3 regions of the Enterobacter cloacae complex sp. HYC003_NIDB genome follow, and region 1 is predicted to be linked to each of the others. Evidence: predicted binding sites of a transcription regulator. Region 1 holds the regulator's gene; each other region holds the start of a gene.
The links. Region 1 encodes PurR, which represses purine synthesis genes. Its sites were predicted from a motif close to CANGCAAACGTTTGCNTG; they were not measured.

Region 1 (6,149 bases):
ATACTTCTGCACGTGAACACCTTTGTATTGTAGTTATTTGAGAGACTAAAAAGGCCGCCGTTACTGGCAGCAAGAAGAAAAAACAGAGGGATGCCAGCTATTGTAGCGGGGTTTAACTAATTATCTAGTGAAAAAATCGCCAGAAATTGCGCATCACTGGCAACCTGTTTTTTCAACTGTTATTGTGGTGGGATTATACGGTGTCATCGCCGTTCGGAATGAACAGGAGCTGTAAGCATGTTTACTGGTATTGTGCAGGGCACTGCCAAAGTGGTGTCCATTGATGAAAAACCGAATTTCCGCACTCACGTAGTTGAGCTGCCTGAATATATGCTCGACGGCATTGAAACCGGGGCGTCGATAGCGCATAACGGCTGCTGCCTGACGGTGACCGAAATTAACGGTAACCAGATTAGCTTTGATTTAATGAAAGAGACGCTGCGTATCACTAACCTGGGTGAGCTTGTGGTGGGAGATATCGTCAACGTTGAACGCGCGGCGAAATTCAGCGATGAGATTGGCGGGCATCTGATGTCGGGCCATATTATGACCACCGCAGAAGTGGCGAAAATCGTGACCTCGGAAAATAACCGTCAAATCTGGTTTAAGGTGCAGGATCCGTCATTAATGAAATACATCCTGTATAAAGGATTTATTGGCATCGATGGGATTAGTCTGACCGTCGGTGAAGTGACGCCAACGCGTTTTTGCGTGCATTTAATTCCTGAAACGCTGCAACGTACTACGCTTGGCGCAAAAAAACTGGGGCAGCGCGTAAATATCGAAATTGATCCCCAGACCCAGGCGGTCGTGGATACCGTTGAGCGCGTACTGGCGGCGAAAGAGGCGGCGATAATAAAAACCGTGGAAGAAGAATAAAAAATAACCCCGGTTAACCGGGGTTATTTTTTCAGCGAGCCACACGCAAACCGTGCTCAATCCCACGACTAAACACCACCTGCCAAAGCTGTATATCCCGCGCACGGAACGCGCCCGCACAGGCATTCAGATAATAGCTAAACATCCGTTTGAATCGTTCCGAATAGTTGTCGGCGATTTCAGGCCATGCAGCCTGGAAACGTTCATGCCAGGCCATCAGGGTGGTGTCGTAATCTGCGCCGAAGTTATGCCAGTCTTCCACAATAAAATGCGGTTCGCTGGCGTTCGCAATCTGGCGAACAGAGGGTAAACAGCCATTCGGGAAGATATATTTGTTGATCCAGGGATCCACATTGTTATCGGTGCGTTTAGAGCCGATGGTGTGTAGCAGGAAAATTCCCTCAGGCTTCAGGTTACGATCGGCGACCTCGAAGTAAGTCTTGTAGTTCTTCGGCCCCACGTGCTCGAACATACCTACGGAAACAATGCGATCGAACTGCTCGTTCAGGTCGCGGTAGTCCTGAAGCCGAATATCAACATCCAGACCCAGACAGCGTTCCTGCGCCATCTTCTGCTGTTCAGCGGAAATCGTGACGCCGGCTACGCTGACGCCGTAATTTTTCGCCATAAACCAGGCAAGACCACCCCAGCCACAGCCGATGTCCAGCACACGCATACCGGGCTGTAACTGCAATTTATCGCAGATCAGTTGCAGCTTGTCCTGCTGCGCCTCTTCCAGGGTCGTCGCTTTTTTCCAGTATCCGCAGGAGTACTGCATTAAAGGATCGAGCATACGGCTGAACAGATCGTTGCCCAGGTCGTAATGCTCTTTACCGACGATCCACGCCCGTTTTTTACTTTGCAGATTGAACAGGCGGGCGGAGGCAATGCGTAAGGTATCTTTGAAATGACGAGGGAGCTGTTTTTCAAGACCGGCGCGTAATACGCTGGAGAAGAACATATCCAGCCGCTCACACTCCCACCAGCCGTCCATATAGCTTTCACCCAGCCCTAACGACCCCTCCTGTAACACGCGTTTGAAAAAATCGGGATGCTTTATCTGGGGATCGGAGGGGGATGAGCCATTAATCGTAATGCCCGCACGTCCCAACAGTTCACTGACGATCCGGGACCAGTTATCGTCCGGAACGCTGACTTCTTCTATACACGATGAACTCATAGCTTCTCCATCACCTTGCTGTGATCAGAACCTTAAAACAGCGTAGACGCTTTTTTGGTTTGTGAGAAATCTCACGGTAAATGCCCGCGAGGCTAATATCCGACGTAGAACAGAGGAAGGGAGATAACCCTTGCCGAAATGCCTTCCATGGTAAAACGGGAGCGCTCCGGCTCCCGTTAACACTTAATATTTATCGTATTTAATCGAACCAAATTTAGTATAGGCCGCAAAATTTGGTGATTCAACAGAAAATTGTTAGCAACCTAATCACTGGTATTTAACATAGTTTCCCGCGCAATCAGGCGTGCGACGTTTCTGTCTGCGCGTTTTCACTCTGCTCGCGATGGGCTGAGGACTGCATGCGATAGCCCAATCCCGCCAGCGCAACGGTGACCAGCATCACGCTGGTGGTGGTGAGCAGCGGGGTTGCAATCAACGCAGAGACCACGAGACTTGCCAGGAAGCACAGGCCAAGTTGCAGGGTATTTTGCAGCGCGGCAGCGCGGCCTGTCGCCTGCGGGAATGGACGCAACGCCTGGGCTACAACGATAGGGTAGATAGCCCCGTTAGCGATCGCCATGACGCAGAACGGAATCAAAATTTCTGCAAGCCCGGCGCCGGGAATAAAGCCGACAGCCCAGGTCGCAATCACGCTTAGGGCATACAGCACCAGCAGCCAGGGCAGCATCTGTTGGCCTTCCCATTTTTGCAGCGCGGCGCGACAGCCATAGCCACCCACCAGGAAGGCGATGGTCTGTGGTACATAGCTCAGGCCGATAGCCGCCGGGCTGTAGCCCATGTCATGCAGAATGAACGGCGAACCGGTCAGCCAGGCAAAGAAGCTGGCAGAGCAGGCAGCATAAATCAGCACGTTACCGCGATAGGCTTTCGACCGCAGTAAAGAGGTAAAGGTGATGGGCTTTGCGTCCGGATGCGTCTCTTTTTTATGCGCAGGTTTAAGCCCGAAAGCAGGCAGCATCAGGACCAGCGTAATAGCAAAGAGCGTGGCGAAAATAGCCTGCCAGTCGAAATGCGCGAGGATCCAGCTGCCCAGTAACGGGGCAAGCGCCGGCGACAGGCCGACCAGCGGCATAATAGTGGCGAATATGCGGTTAGTGCGCGAGGCGGGGTAGTAATCGGTCACCAGCGCCTGCCAGGTGACCGCAGCGGCGCAGACACCGACCGCCTGAATAAAGCGCAGCGCCAGCAGCCAGGCGGCATCGCGGACCCACATCATGCCCAGACAGCCTACGGCAAAAATCGCCAGCCCCAACAACAGGACGGGCTTACGGCCAAAACGATCCGAGAGCGGCCCCCACAGCAATTGCGCAAAAGCAAAGCCAGCGAGGAACAAACTTAAACTGGCGCTGATGGCGGCGGCAGGGGTTTGCAAATCTTCCTGCATCGCGGCGAACGCGGGCAGATACATATCGGTCGCCAAAAAGCCCAGCACGCTTAAGCCGCCGAGCCAGACTAAAAATCCTTTCCTGGGTTGCACTTTTTTTCTCCTGAGGAGGCAGGTGTACGTTGGCGCAGAGTGTAGGGAGTGCAAAGCGGCTTGTGAAACGCTAATATTTGGCGGGTGCATTCAAAAAATTTGCAGGCTAAAGATGTGGTCAGATTATTCCCTTGAAGTGGTTGATGCCGTGGCGCGTAACGGCAGCTTTACCGGTGCCGCCCAGGAGCTGCATCGCGTTCCCTCGGCTATCAGCTATACGGTGCGCCAGCTGGAAGCGTGGCTGGCGGTCCCGCTGTTCGAGCGGCGCCATCGCGACGTGGAGCTCACGCCTGCCGGAGCGTGGTTTTTGAAGGAAGGGCGGTCTGTTATCAAAAAAATGCAGATCACCCGTGAGCAGTGCCAGCAGATCGCCAACGGCTGGCGCGGGCATCTCGCTATCGCGGTGGATAACATCGTTAAGCCGGAGCGGACCCGGCAGATGATCGTCGATTTCTATCGTCATTTTTCCGACGTCGAACTGCGTGTTTCGCAGGAAGTGTTCAACGGCGTCTGGGATGCGCTGGCGGACGGCAGGGCGGAGATGGCGATTGGTGCAACCCAGGCGATCCCGGTTGGGGGGCGCTACGCGTTTCGCGACATGGGCATGCTGAGCTGGACCTGCGTGGTCGCGCGCGATCACCCGCTGGCGGCGCAGGAAGGTCCGCTGAGCGATGACACCTTACGCAACTGGCCCTCGCTGGTGCTGGAAGATACCTCCCGCTCGCTGCCCAAGCGCATTACCTGGCTGCTGGATAATCAGCGCCGCGTGGTCGCGCCGGACTGGGAGTCGTCGGCCACCTGTCTGAGCGCGGGGCTGTGCGTTGGCATGGTGCCGGTGCATTTTGCGCGCCCGCGCATCGATGCGGGAGAGTGGGTGGCCTTGACGCTGGAAAACCCCTTCCCGGATGCCGCGTGCTGTCTGACGTGGCAGCAAAACGACGTCTCGCCCGCCATGGACTGGCTGCTGGATTATCTGGGCGACAGCGAAACGCTGAACCGGGAGTGGTTGCGGGAACCAGCATAGCTGGTCCCGTAAAGTGATTAACGACGGTAGTCGCGGAACGGACCGTCCGCAACGGAACGGCGTTCAATCAGGCGCGGGTGAACTTCAATGGACTGGGACTGTTCACGCTTGTTGACGATCCTGTCCAGCAGCATGTTGAAGGCCGTTTCACCCAGCGAATCTTTCGGCTGGTGAATGGTGGTCAGCGCCGGGGTAAAGAAGCGGGCGTTGCGCACGTTGTCATAGCCGATCACCGAGATATCCTGCGGGACGCGCAGGCCGAGTTCATCCGCCGCGCAGAGCGCGCCCATCGCCATGATGTCGCCGCCGCAGAACACCGCGGTAGGGCGATGCGGCTGGGAGACGATCTGCTGCATGGCGCGATAGCCCGACTCCGGCTCGAAGTCGCCCTGAACAATCCAGTTTTCCGGCACGGTGATCAGCGCCTCTTCCATCGCTTTCATGAAACCGGCCAGACGGCCAGCTCCGGTGTTACGCTCCAGCGGACCCGGGATCACGCCAATTTCACGATGACCGCGTTCTACCAGATAACGCCCCGCCATGTAGCCGCCTTCAAAGGCGTTATCAATTACGGAGTCGGTGAAGTCTGCGCGCGCTTCGCCCCAGTCCATGACCACCATCGGAATGTGGCGATACTCTTCCAGCATGGAAAGGACCGACTCAGGGTATTCAGAACACATTACCAGCAGGCCGTCGACGCGCTTTTGCGCCATCATTGACAGGTAAGCGCGCTGTTTTTCAATGTTGTTCCACGCGTTGCCCAGAATCAGGGTATAGCCTTTCTGGAAGCAGTTTTTTTCAACGGCTTCGATGATTTCAGCAAAGTAGGCCGCTTCACTGCTGGTGGCCAGCAGGCCAATCGATTTGGTGTGATTAACCTTCAGGCTGCGGGCGACGGCACTTGGCGAGTAGTGCAGTTCTTTGATTGCCGCCCAGACGGCATTACGCGTCTCTTCAGCGACGAAACGCGTTTTGTTAATAACATGTGATACGGTTGTGGTGGAAACGTTTGCGCGTTTTGCTACGTCTTTAATTGTTGCCATTAAATGTCACTCCAGACCATATCCTAAGCTCCTGAAAAAATTGAAGGTAAACGTTTGCCTTCTCTCACCCTTATCACGCAAACATGAGTTGCGACACGCCGGGAAAACGACACAGGACGTCAGGAGGGGGTCAGTGGCCGGTACGCTAATAAATTTAGCGTGGAATTTTGTCCTATCTTGATGAAAAGGGGAAGAGGTAAAGTGGATATCCGCTTAAATCCTGGAAGATTTTTGACCTGAACTGTGTAAAAATGAGCAAGCTCACTTTTCGTAGGGTGAATAAAAGGAGAAAAATTGATGAGTACCGATCTGAAGTTTTCGCTGTTTACCACCATTGTTGTTCTTGCCCTGATTGTTGCGGGTGGTTTAACCGCTGCGCTGCACTGATTCAGGAGGGGGGAGAACCTTCTCCCTCTCTTGCCGCTATTGTTACCTCTCCGGCAAAAATCTTTTGCCAAAATGTTAACTTCTCATTTTTTGTGATTGATGTCATGCTTTTGACTTCTTAGTTCTGTGCCGGGTTAT
Region 2 (6,149 bases), 1.3 Mb from region 1:
ACTCGAAGATTTTCCGCCGCAGTTATTTAGATAAGACCCATGCGTTCTATGAGCGCCATGGCGGTAAGACCATAATCCTTGCCCGTTTTGTGCCTATTGTGCGTACATTTGCACCGTTTGTGGCGGGAATGGGTCACATGTCCTATCGTCATTTTGCCATGTACAACGTGGTGGGCGCGCTGCTGTGGGTGCTGCTGTTCACCTATGCAGGCTACCTGTTTGGCGATCTGCCGGTGGTTCAGGAAAACCTTAAGTTACTGATTGTAGCGATTATTGTGCTTTCCGTACTGCCTGGCGTCATCGAAATTATCCGTCACAAACGCGCGGCGGCAAAGCAAGCGAAGTAAATGCACGCTGGCGGTTCGACCACTTTTTTATCCAAAGTTTCGGGCTGTTATGTTTTAATGTGCAACATTCATGGTCTGTTGGAGGCAAAAATGGCATTATTCGCCTCTTACAGCAAAACTGGCATACGACCAGGTTCAGGCAGAAAGGTTATCAATGAGCTGGATTGAACGAATTAAAAGCAACATTACCCCAACGCGTAAAGCGAGCATTCCTGAAGGGGTATGGACGAAGTGTGATAGCTGCGGCCAGGTTCTGTATCGCGCAGAGCTGGAACGCAATCTTGAGGTGTGTCCGAAGTGTGACCACCATATGCGTATGTCGGCGCGCAACCGCCTGCATAGCCTGCTGGACGAAGGTTCTCTGGTAGAACTGGGCAGCGAACTGGAGCCAAAAGATGTGCTTAAGTTCCGCGACTCCAAAAAATACAAAGATCGTCTGGCCTCTGCGCAGAAAGAGACCGGCGAGAAAGACGCGCTGATCGTCATGAAAGGCACCCTGCACGAGATGCCGGTGGTTGCCGCCGCGTTTGAGTTCTCCTTTATGGGCGGCTCAATGGGCTCTGTGGTTGGCGCGCGCTTCGTGCGTGCCGTTGAGCAGGCGCTGGAAGACAACTGCCCGCTGATCTGCTTCTCCGCCTCCGGTGGCGCACGTATGCAGGAAGCGCTGATGTCCCTGATGCAGATGGCGAAAACCTCTGCGGCGCTGGCGAAAATGCAGGAGCGCGGTCTGCCGTACATCTCGGTACTGACCGATCCAACCATGGGCGGCGTTTCTGCAAGCTTCGCGATGCTGGGCGACCTGAACATCGCTGAGCCAAAAGCGCTGATCGGCTTTGCGGGTCCTCGCGTTATCGAGCAGACCGTACGTGAGAAACTGCCGCCGGGCTTCCAGCGCAGTGAGTTCCTCATTGAGAAGGGCGCCATCGACATGATCGTCCGCCGTCCGGAAATGCGCCTGAAACTGGCAAGCGTCCTGGCGAAGCTGATGAATCTGCCGGCGCCGAACCCGGACGAGCCGCGCGAAGGCGTGGTGGTACCGGATCAGGAACCCGAGGCCTGATAACTGAAAAGGGCAGGGCCGAATGGCGCTGCCCTTTTGCTTTCTAAACCGTTAATGACAACCGGGCATCATGGAAAATAAAAGCATTCCTCAAGCCACGTCGCCCCTGGCCGCGTGGCTTTCTTATCTGGAAAACCTGCACAGTAAAACTATCGACATGGGCCTTGAGCGCGTAAGCCAGGTTGCCGCGCGTCTTGACGTGTTGAAACCCGCGCCTTTCGTATTTACCGTGGCCGGCACTAACGGTAAAGGCACCACCTGCCGCACGCTGGAATCTGTCCTGATGGCGGCGGGGTACAAGGTTGGCGTTTACAGCTCGCCGCATCTGGTGCGCTATACCGAGCGCGTGCGCGTGCAAAACACCGAGCTGGCGGAATCCGCCCATACGGCGTCGTTTGCCGCTATCGAAGCTGCGCGCGGCGAAACCTCATTAACCTATTTCGAATACGGCACCCTGTCGGCGCTGTGGCTGTTTAAGCAGGCGCAGCTGGACGTGGTGATCCTGGAAGTGGGGTTGGGCGGGCGTCTGGATGCCACCAATATGGTGGATGCGGATGTCGCCGTCGTCACCAGCATCGCGCTGGATCACACCGACTGGCTGGGCCCGGACCGCGAGAGCATTGGCCGTGAGAAGGCCGGTATTTTCCGGGCCAATAAGCCTGCCGTGGTAGGCGAACCGGACATGCCGCACACCATTGCTGAGGTAGCGAAAGAGAAGGGCGCTCGTCTGCTGCGTCGCGGCGTGGACTGGCAGTATGAGGTGCAGGACAAAGGCTGGCGCTTCAGCGATGCGCAGGGCGTGCTGGAGAGTCTGCCCCTTCCGCAGGTGCCACAGCCTAACGCGGCGACTGCGCTGGCAGCCCTGCGCGCCAGCGGATTAGCGGTAAGTGAGCAGGCGATCCGCGACGGCATTCAGAACGCACTGCTGCCGGGACGTTTTCAGATTGTAAGTGAGTCGCCGCGTCTGATTCTGGATGTTGCACATAACCCGCATGCGGCGGCGTACCTCGCAGGACGTCTCAAATCGTTACCAAAAACCGGGCGCGTGCTGGCGGTTATCGGTATGCTTCATGATAAAGATATCGGCGGCACGCTGGCCTGCATGGAGAGTGTGGTCGATAGCTGGTATTGTGCTCCTCTGGAAGGGCCGCGCGGCGCGACTGCTGAGCAGTTGATGGAACATCTCGGCAAAGGCGAAATCTACAGCAGTGTGGTTTCGGCCTGGCGTGCCGCGATGGCGGAGGCTAAACCAGAAGATACCGTGCTGGTGTGTGGGTCATTCCACACGGTGGCACATGTCATGGAAGTGATGGACGCGGGGAGAACCGGTGGCGAGTAAGTTTCAGAACCGTTTAACAGGAACCATTGTGCTGGTCGCGCTCGGGGTGATTATTCTCCCGGGACTGCTCGACGGGCAAAAAAAGCATTACCAGGATGAATTTGCGGCCATTCCGCTGGTACCCAAACCGGGCGATCGCGACGAGCCCGATATGCTGCCAGCGGCAACGCAGGCGCTGCCTGCCCAGCCGCCAGAAGGTGCAGCGGAAGAGGTGCGCGCAGGTGATGCAGCCGCGCCGTCTCTTGATCCGTCGCGTCTGGCCGCGAATAACAACGTTGAAATCGATCCTGTACCGGTAGAGCAACCCAAACCGGTTGAAAAACCGAAGCCGGTAGAGAAAACGCAGCCTAAACCGCAGCGTGACAAAGCCGACGAGCAGCTGGCTGCGGCAACGGAAACGCCGCCACCGGCCAAACAGACCCAGCAGGAGGCCGCCCCTACGGGTAAAGCCTATGTCGTTCAGCTCGGTGCGTTGAAAAATGCAGATAAGGTCAATGAGATCGTGAGTAAACTGCGCGGCGCGGGATACCGTGTTTATACTTCACCCACCACGCCGGTACAGGGTAAAATTACCCGTATCCTCGTCGGGCCGGATGCGTCTAAAGATAAGCTCAAAGGTTCGCTTGGCGAGCTGAAGCAAATCTCCGGCCTGAGCGGTGTGGTGATGAACTACAGCGCAAACTGATAGAAATTACCCCCTCACCCTAACCCTCTCCCTTGAGGGAGAGGGCCGGGGTGAGGGGGAGGCAGACGTTCACAGAAACGTCAAAGGTGCGGTGGCGTTGAGCATTTTTTCAGCGCCTTTTTTATTTACGCGTGGGAAGGAAATCCCTACGCAAACGTTTTCTTTTTCTGTTAGAATTCGCCCCGAACTGGATGACAGGGCGTTTAATCGTGGGACACATATGGTCTGGATTGATTACGCCATCATTGCGGTGATTGGTTTTTCCTGTCTGGTTAGCCTGATCCGTGGCTTTGTTCGTGAAGCGTTATCGCTGGTAACCTGGGGTTGTGCTTTCTTTGTTGCCAGTCATTACTACACTTACCTGTCTGTCTGGTTCACGGGCTTTGAAGATGAACTGGTCCGAAACGGAATCGCCATCGCGGTGCTGTTTATCGCGACGCTGATTGTCGGCGCTATCGTCAATTACGTGATAGGTCAGCTGGTCGAGAAAACCGGTCTGTCAGGAACGGACAGGGTACTCGGCATCTGTTTCGGCGCGTTGCGAGGCGTGCTCATTGTGGCCGCGATCCTGTTCTTCCTGGATACCTTTACCGGGTTCTCCAAAAGTGAAGACTGGCAAAAATCGCAGCTCATTCCGGAGTTCAGCTTCATCATCAGATGGTTCTTTGACTATCTGCAAAGCTCGTCGAGTTTCTTGCCCAGGGCATAAACCCTGAGATGTGGCTTAACGAGGAAAAGACGAATGTGCGGTATTGTCGGTATCGCCGGTTTCATGCCGGTAAACCAGTCGATTTATGACGCGTTAACGGTGCTTCAGCACCGTGGGCAGGATGCTGCGGGTATCATCACCATTGATGCAAACAACTGCTTCCGTTTACGCAAGGCGAATGGCCTGGTAAACGATGTGTTTGAAGCCCGCCATATGCAGCGTCTGCAAGGTAATATGGGGATCGGTCACGTTCGTTATCCTACTGCTGGCAGTTCCAGCGCCTCTGAGGCTCAGCCTTTTTACGTTAACTCCCCGTATGGCATCACGCTTGCCCACAATGGCAATCTGACCAATGCCCACGAGCTGCGTAAAAAGCTGTTCGAAGAGAAACGTCGCCACATTAACACCACCTCTGATTCTGAAATCCTGCTCAATATCTTTGCCAGCGAACTGGATAACTTCCGCCATTATCCGCTGGAAGCAGACAACATTTTTGCCGCCGTTGCCGCGACTAACCGCCTGATCCGTGGCGCGTACGCTTGCGTGGCGATGATCATCGGTCACGGCATGGTGGCCTTCCGCGATCCAAACGGCATTCGCCCGCTGGTGCTCGGCAAACGTGACCTCGGCGATGGCCGTTCCGAGTACATGGTTGCCTCCGAAAGCGTGGCGCTGGACACTCTGGGCTTCGAATTCCTGCGTGATGTCGCGCCAGGCGAAGCGGTCTACATCACTGAGAAGGGCCAGCTGTTTACCCGTCAGTGCGCCGACAACCCGGTGAGCAACCCGTGCCTGTTCGAATACGTTTACTTCGCGCGTCCGGACTCGTTCATCGACAAGATTTCCGTTTACAGCGCGCGCGTCAACATGGGGACGAAGCTGGGCGAGAAGATTGCCCGCGAGTGGGACGATCTCGACATTGATGTCGTGATCCCAATCCCTGAAACCTCCTGTGATATCGCGCTGGAAATTGCCCGTATTCTGGACAAGCCGTACCGTCAGGGCTTCGTAAAAAACCGCTACGTGGGCCGCACTTTTATCATGCCGGGCCAGCAGCTGCGTCGTAAGTCCGTACGTCGTAAGCTGAACGCTAACCGTGCCGAGTTCCGCGACAAGAACGTGCTGCTGGTGGACGACTCCATTGTGCGCGGCACGACGTCTGAGCAGATCATCGAGATGGCGCGTGAGGCCGGGGCGAAGAAAGTGTATCTCGCCTCCGCAGCGCCGGAAATTCGCTTCCCGAACGTGTATGGCATTGATATGCCAACCGCTAACGAGCTGATTGCTCACGGTCGTGAAGTAGACGAAATTCGGCAAATCATCGGTGCCGACGGCCTGATTTTCCAGGATCTGAACGATCTGATCGACGCGGTGCGCGCCGAGAACCCGGATATTCAGCAGTTCGAATGCTCGGTATTCAATGGGATCTACGTAACGAAAGACGTTGACCAGCAGTATCTCGACTATCTGGATTCGCTGCGTAACGACGATGCGAAAGCCGTCCAGTTGCAAAACGATCTCGAAAGCTTAGAGATGCACAACGAAGGTTGATGCGTATGCAGGTGAGGGCGTTCGCCCTCACTTGCAACTCCCCGTAAAATCCTGCACAGTCTGCCCTGAAATCAGCAAGGGCGAAAATCATGAAACGACTCATTGTAGGGATCAGCGGTGCCAGCGGCGCGATTTATGGCGTCCGGCTTTTACAGGTGCTGCGTGACGTTGCAGGCGTAGAAACCCATCTGGTGATGAGCCAGGCGGCGCGTCAGACCCTCTCTCTTGAAACCGATCTCTCCCTGCGCGACGTTCAGGCCCTGGCTGACGTTGTCCACGATGCCCGCGATATCGCCGCCAGCATCTCTTCGGGCTCGTTTAAAACGGCCGGCATGGTTATTTTGCCCTGTTCGATTAAAACCCTTTCCGGCATTGTAAACAGCTATACCGACACGCTGGTGACGCGTGCAGCGGATGTGGTGCTGAAAGAGCGTCGTCCTCTGGTGCTCTGCGTGCGG
Region 3 (6,149 bases), 820 kb from region 1:
GCGCGCGCGGCGGGCATTCTGATCAACTGGGATGACTTCTCCGATATCTCCTCCGTGGTACCACTGATGGCCCGTCTGTACCCGAACGGTCCGGCGGACATCAACCACTTCCAGGCCGCGGGCGGCGTGCCGGTGCTGATGCGCGAGCTGCTGAAAGGCGGCCTGCTGCATGAGGATGTCAACACGGTGGCGGGCTTTGGCCTGCATCGCTATACCCTTGAACCCTGGCTGAACAACGGTGAGCTGGACTGGCGCGAAGGGGCGAGCGACTCGCTCGATCCTCAGGTTATCGCAACCTTCGAACAGCCGTTCTCTCCTCACGGCGGCACCAAAGTGCTGAGCGGTAACCTTGGACGTGCCGTGATGAAAACCTCTGCCGTGCCGGAAGAGAATCAGGTTATCGAAGCCCCGGCGGTGGTGTTTGAAAGCCAGCACGACGTTTTACCTGCCTTTGACGCGGGTCTGCTTGATAAAGACTGTGTGGTCGTGGTGCGTCATCAGGGACCAAAAGCGAACGGGATGCCAGAATTACATAAACTTATGCCGCCGCTTGGTGTATTATTGGACCGCCGTTTCAAAATTGCACTGGTAACCGATGGACGCCTTTCAGGGGCATCCGGTAAAGTGCCTTCAGCGATTCATGTCACCCCGGAAGCCTACGACGGCGGCCTGCTGGCGAAAGTGCGTGATGGTGACATGATCCGCGTTAACGGTCAGACAGGCGAGTTAACCCTGCTGGTGGATGAAGCAGAGCTGGCGGCGCGTCAGCCACATATTCCTGACCTGAGCGCGTCACGCGTGGGTACCGGACGCGAAATGTTTGGTGCGTTGCGTGAGAAACTCTCCGGTGCGGAGCAGGGCGCAACCTGTATTACGTTTTAAGACGACTTGATTTTAACGATCTGGCGAGAGAAAACTCTGATGAAAAACTGGAAAACAAGTGCAGAAGCAATCCTGACCACTGGCCCTGTCGTGCCGGTTATTGTGGTAAACAAACTGGAGCACGCTGTCCCAATGGCGAAGGCGCTGGTTGCGGGTGGCGTTCGCGTTCTGGAAGTGACCCTGCGTACCGCCTGTGCGATGGATGCGATCCGTGCTATCGCCAAAGAAGTGCCGGAAGCGATCATTGGTGCCGGTACGGTTCTGAATGCGCAGCAGCTGGCGGAAGTGACCGAAGCGGGCGCACAGTTTGCCATCAGCCCGGGGCTGACTGAGCCGCTGCTGAAAGCCGCAACCGAAGGTTCTATTCCGCTGATCCCGGGTATCAGCACCGTTTCTGAACTGATGCTGGGCATGGACTACGGCCTGAAAGAGTTCAAATTCTTCCCGGCTGAAGCGAACGGCGGCACCAAAGCGTTGCAGGCCATTGCGGGCCCATTCTCCCAGGTGCGTTTCTGCCCAACGGGCGGCATCTCTCCGGCCAACTACCGCGACTACCTGGCGCTGAAAAGCGTGCTGTGCATCGGCGGCTCCTGGCTGGTTCCGGCGGATGCGCTGGAAGCAGGCGACTGGGATCGCATCACTAAACTGGCTCGCGAAGCGGTAGAAGGCGCGAAACAGTAAGTTTGTTTGCCGGGTGTCGGCTGCGCCTAACCCGGCCAGCCAGACAGTTAAAACGGGCCTTTCGGCCCGTTTTTTTATCCTGCTACGCTGACGTTCGCAGCCGCTCTTTTTGCTCTCGCGACGGCTTCGTCCACATTTTCCCCGGTAGCTAATGCCACGCCCAGACGACGGCTTCCGTCGATCTCCGGTTTGCCGAACAGCCGGACCTGCAAGCCTGCGCCAACCGCACCTTCGACGTTATCAAAGGTGACATTCTGGCTGGTCAGCTGCGGCAGGATCACCGCCGAGGCTGCCGGGCCGTACTGACGGATGCCGCCAACCGGCAGGCCGAGGAAAGCGCGTACGTGCAGCGCGAACTCGGAGAGATCCTGTGAAATCAGCGTAACCATCCCGGTATCGTGCGGACGAGGGGAGACTTCGCTGAAGATCACCTCGTCGCCGCAAACAAACAATTCCACGCCGAACAGGCCGTAGCCGTCCAGCGCCAGCACCGTCTTGCGGGCGATCTCCTGTGCGCGTGCCAGCGCCAGCGCGCTCATCTGCTGCGGCTGCCAGGATTCGCGATAATCGCCGTCTTCCTGGCGATGACCAATCGGGTCGCAGAAATAAACGCCATCCACGGCGCTGACGGTGAGCAGGGTAATTTCAAAATCAAACTTCACCACGCCTTCCACGATGACGCGCCCGGCCCCGGCTCGGCCGCCCTGCTGGGCATAGTCCCAGGCGTTGTCCAGCGTGCTGCTGTCGCGGATAAAGCTCTGCCCTTTGCCGGAGGAGCTCATTACCGGCTTAATGATGCACGGGTAGCCAATCTCCTCTACGGCCTGGAGAAACGCAGCTTTATCCCCGGCAAAACGGTAGCTGGAGGTCGGGAGCTGTAATTCTTCTGCCGCCAGGCGACGAATGCCTTCCCGGTTCATGGTCAGTTTTGCCGCAGTGGCGCAGGGCACCACGCGCTGGCCTTCCTGTTCAAGGGCAATCAACATCTCAGTGGCAATGGCCTCAATTTCAGGTACCACGAAATCCGGTTTTTCGTCGGCAATTAACCCCCGCAGCGCATTACCGTCAAGCATATCGATGACGTGCGAGCGATGCGCGACGTGCATGGCGGGCGCATTCGCGTAACGGTCCACCGCAATTACTTCCACACCTAAACGCTGGCATTCAATGGCCACTTCTTTACCCAGTTCACCCGATCCCAACAGCATGACGCGCGTCGCGGCGGGACGCAGCGCGGTTCCTAAACGAGTCATAAAAATCCCCCTGAAAAAGATGCGGGCAGTATAAACGAAAACGTTTGCGTCTGTCTTGTATGGGGATAACCGGACAGCAGGGAAATTTGCGCTTCTTTAGCACTGACAGACATTTCCTGACACCCGCTCGCTTAGGCTGTGAAGGTTACGCACTGTTACGTGAGGAAAAATATGTCAGGCTGGATGAATCAACTGCAATCCCTGTTGGGACAAAAAGGCTCGTCGTCCGGCGAGCAGGGTCTGAGCAAGCTGCTGGTGCCGGGTGCGCTCGGCGGGCTGGCCGGTTTGCTGGTTGCCAATAAATCATCGCGGAAACTGCTTACCAAATACGGTACCGGCGCGCTGCTGGCGGGCGGAGGGGCTATTGCAGGCTCCGTCTTATGGAACAAATACAAAGACAAGGTGCGCAGCGCGCATCAGGATGAACCGCAATACGGGAAGCAGGTATCGCCGTTAGATTTACGCACCGAGCGGTTGATCCTCGCCCTGGTCTTTGCGGCCAAGAGCGACGGGCATATTGATGCCAGTGAACGTGCCGCAATTGAACAGCAGATGCGGGAAGCGGGCGTTGAGGAACAGGGCAGGGCGCTGGTGGCGCAGGCCATCGAACAGCCGCTTGATCCGCAGCGTCTGGCGCAAAGCGTGAAAAACGAAGAAGAGGCGCTGGAACTCTATTTTCTGAGCTGTGCCGCCATCGATATCGATCACTTTATGGAGCGCAGCTACCTGAACGCCCTGGGCGATGCGCTGAAGATCCCACAGGACGTTCGTGAGGGAATTGAGCAGGATATTCAGCAGCAGAAGCAGACCCTCGTGGGCTAGAAGGCCATGTTTCGCTTGCATCATACGCGTGTTTTGCCAACCTTATAGGATGTAAAACGAAAAAGTAAGAATGCCATGCCTCCAAAAGCCCGACGTACTCCTTATGCGATCACCACGCATGGCGATACGCGTATCGATAACTACTACTGGCTGCGGGACGATTCTCGTTCCCGGCCAGAGGTGCTGGACTATCTGCACGAGGAAAACGACTATGGCCGCCAGGTCATGGCCAGCCAGCAGGCGCTTCAGGATCAACTTCTGAAGGAAATGGTGCAGCGTATCCCCCAGCGTGATGTCTCTGCCCCGTGGTGCAAAAACGGTTATCGCTATCGCCATATTTATGAGCCGGGAAACGAATATCCCATCTACCAGCGCCAGTCTGTGCTGAGCGCCGAGTGGGATGAATGGGAGATCCTGCTGGATGCCAACAAACGTGCTGCCCACAGTGAGTTTTATACGCTGGGCGGCATGTCCATTTCCCCCGATAACGCCATTATGGCGCTGGCTGAGGATTACCTCTCCCGCCGCCAGTACGGTTTGCGTTTCCGCAATCTTGAAACGGGAAACTGGTATCCCGAAATGCTGGATAATGTCTCCCCCGATTTCGTCTGGGGTAACGATTCAGAAACGGTTTACTACGTTAAAAAGCATGTCTCAACGCTGCTGCCTTATCAGGTCTGGCGTCATACGGTGGGGACCGATTCCGCCGACGATGAACTGGTGTATGAGGAAAAAGATGAGACGTTCTATGTCAGCCTGCACAAAACGTCGTCTCGCCACTACGTGATCATTTTCCTCTCCAGCGCCACCACCTCAGAAGTGCTGCTGCTGGATGCAGAGCTGCCGGATGCGCAGCCTCTGTGCTTCCTGCCGCGCCGTAAAGATCATGAGTACAGCCTGGATCACTTCCAGCACAGCTTTTACCTGCGTTCGAACCGCGAGGGCAAAAACTTTGGCCTTTATAAAACCAAAGTGCGCGATGAACGCAAATGGGAAGTGTTAATTCCCGCGCGCGATCAGGTGATGCTGGAGGGGTTCACCCTGTTTACCGACTGGCTGGTGGTGGAAGAGCGTCAGCGCGGACTGACCAGTATCCGCCAAATCAACCGCAAAACCCGCGAAGTGGTGGGCATTGCGTTCGATGACCCGGCTTACGTAACGTGGATCGGCTTTAACCCGGAACCGGAATCGTCCCGCCTGCGATACGGCTATTCGTCGATGACCACCCCGGATACGTTGTTTGAACTGGATATGGACACCGGGCAGCGTCAGGTGATTAAACAGGCTGAGGTCCGGGGTTTTGAGTCGGAAAATTATCGCAGTGAGCACCTGTGGGTGACCGCACGCGACGGCGTTGAAGTCCCAGTGTCGCTCGTCTATCACAAGGCGCACTTCAACAAAGGTAAAAACCCCATCCTCGTCTATGGCTATGGCTCCTATGGATCCAGCATGGACGCCGATTTCAGCAGCAGCAGGCTGAGCCTGCTCGACCGCGGTTTTGTTTATGCGATTGCCCATATTCGCGGCGGCGGCGAGCTGGGTCAGCACTGGTATGAAGACGGAAAATTTCTCAAAAAGAAAAATACCTTTAATGACTACCTTGATGTTTGCGATGCGCTGATCGCGCAGGGTTATGGCGATCCGCAGCTCTGCTTTGGCATGGGAGGCAGCGCCGGGGGCATGCTTATGGGCGCCGTGATCAACCAGCGGCCTGAACTGTTTAAAGGCGTTATCGCCCAGGTGCCGTTTGTGGACGTGGTGACGACCATGCTGGATGAGTCCATTCCACTGACCACCGGGGAGTTTGAGGAGTGGGGGAACCCGCAGGATGAAACCTATTATCGCTACATGAAAGAGTACAGCCCGTACGATAACGTCGAGGCGAAAGCCTATCCGCATATGCTGGTGACCACCGGCCTGCACGATTCTCAGGTACAGTACTGGGAGCCCGCGAAATGGGTGGCGAAGTTGCGTGAGCTGAAAACTGACGATAATTTGCTGCTGCTGTGTACCGATATGGACTCGGGGCACGGAGGGAAATCAGGGCGATTTAAATCCTATGAAGGGGTGGCGCTGGAGTACGCCTTTTTGATTGGCCTGGCGCAGGATACGCTGCCAGGCCGGGCGGGGACTCAGGCTTCGCCTAAATAATGCTTCAGCGTCAGGCGCAGTTCCGGGCTCATTCTGTCGAGGTTGTTGTACAGCCAGCGCAGATAGCCCGGATCTTTGTCCGCCACTTCCGATACTGGCTTCCCGCGATATTTTCCGAACGTAAAGGTGGTCAGTAGCGCGGGGCGCCCGGTAATGGTCGCCATATCGTCTGGCGTCCAGCCGGAAGTATTCATGATATCAATCAGGAGCGCTGCGGTGATGTAGCAGTCGTAAAGAGCGCGGTGATGATGCAGCCCTTCCGGCGTCCGCACGCTGAGTTTACGCGACTTATACAGCGCCATATTGCTGTATTTGATCCCCGGCCACAGACGGCGCGCCAGCTTCATAGTGCAAATCCAT

Region 2: the regulator PurR is predicted to act here: its motif matches at 3,579-3,596, upstream of cvpA (colicin V production protein).
Region 3: the regulator PurR is predicted to act here: its motif matches at 2,850-2,867, upstream of purT (formate-dependent phosphoribosylglycinamide formyltransferase).

The regions. Positions count from the first base shown of each region.
Region 1 is NZ_CP114220.1:2,819,960-2,826,108, reverse strand. It holds gene mdtK (MdtK family multidrug efflux MATE transporter) at 1-12, opposite strand, end outside; gene O1722_RS13440 (riboflavin synthase) at 238-879, shown strand; gene cfa (cyclopropane fatty acyl phospholipid synthase) at 911-2,059, opposite strand; gene punC (purine nucleoside transporter PunC) at 2,358-3,557, opposite strand; gene punR (DNA-binding transcriptional activator PunR) at 3,670-4,581, shown strand; gene purR (HTH-type transcriptional repressor PurR) at 4,599-5,624, opposite strand; gene cydH (cytochrome bd-I oxidase subunit CydH) at 5,922-6,011, shown strand.
Region 2 is NZ_CP114220.1:1,488,661-1,494,809, forward strand. It holds gene O1722_RS07075 (DedA family protein) at 1-347, shown strand, start outside; gene accD (acetyl-CoA carboxylase, carboxyltransferase subunit beta) at 502-1,407, shown strand; gene folC (bifunctional tetrahydrofolate synthase/dihydrofolate synthase) at 1,478-2,746, shown strand; gene dedD (cell division protein DedD) at 2,736-3,431, shown strand; gene cvpA (colicin V production protein) at 3,652-4,140, shown strand; gene purF (amidophosphoribosyltransferase) at 4,174-5,691, shown strand; gene O1722_RS07105 (UbiX family flavin prenyltransferase) at 5,781-6,149, shown strand, end outside.
Region 3 is NZ_CP114220.1:1,999,327-2,005,475, forward strand. It holds gene edd (phosphogluconate dehydratase) at 1-882, shown strand, start outside; gene kdgA (bifunctional 4-hydroxy-2-oxoglutarate aldolase/2-dehydro-3-deoxy-phosphogluconate aldolase) at 922-1,563, shown strand; gene purT (formate-dependent phosphoribosylglycinamide formyltransferase) at 1,638-2,816, opposite strand; gene O1722_RS09400 (tellurite resistance TerB family protein) at 2,988-3,638, shown strand; gene ptrB (oligopeptidase B) at 3,714-5,789, shown strand; gene exoX (exodeoxyribonuclease X) at 5,771-6,149, opposite strand, start outside.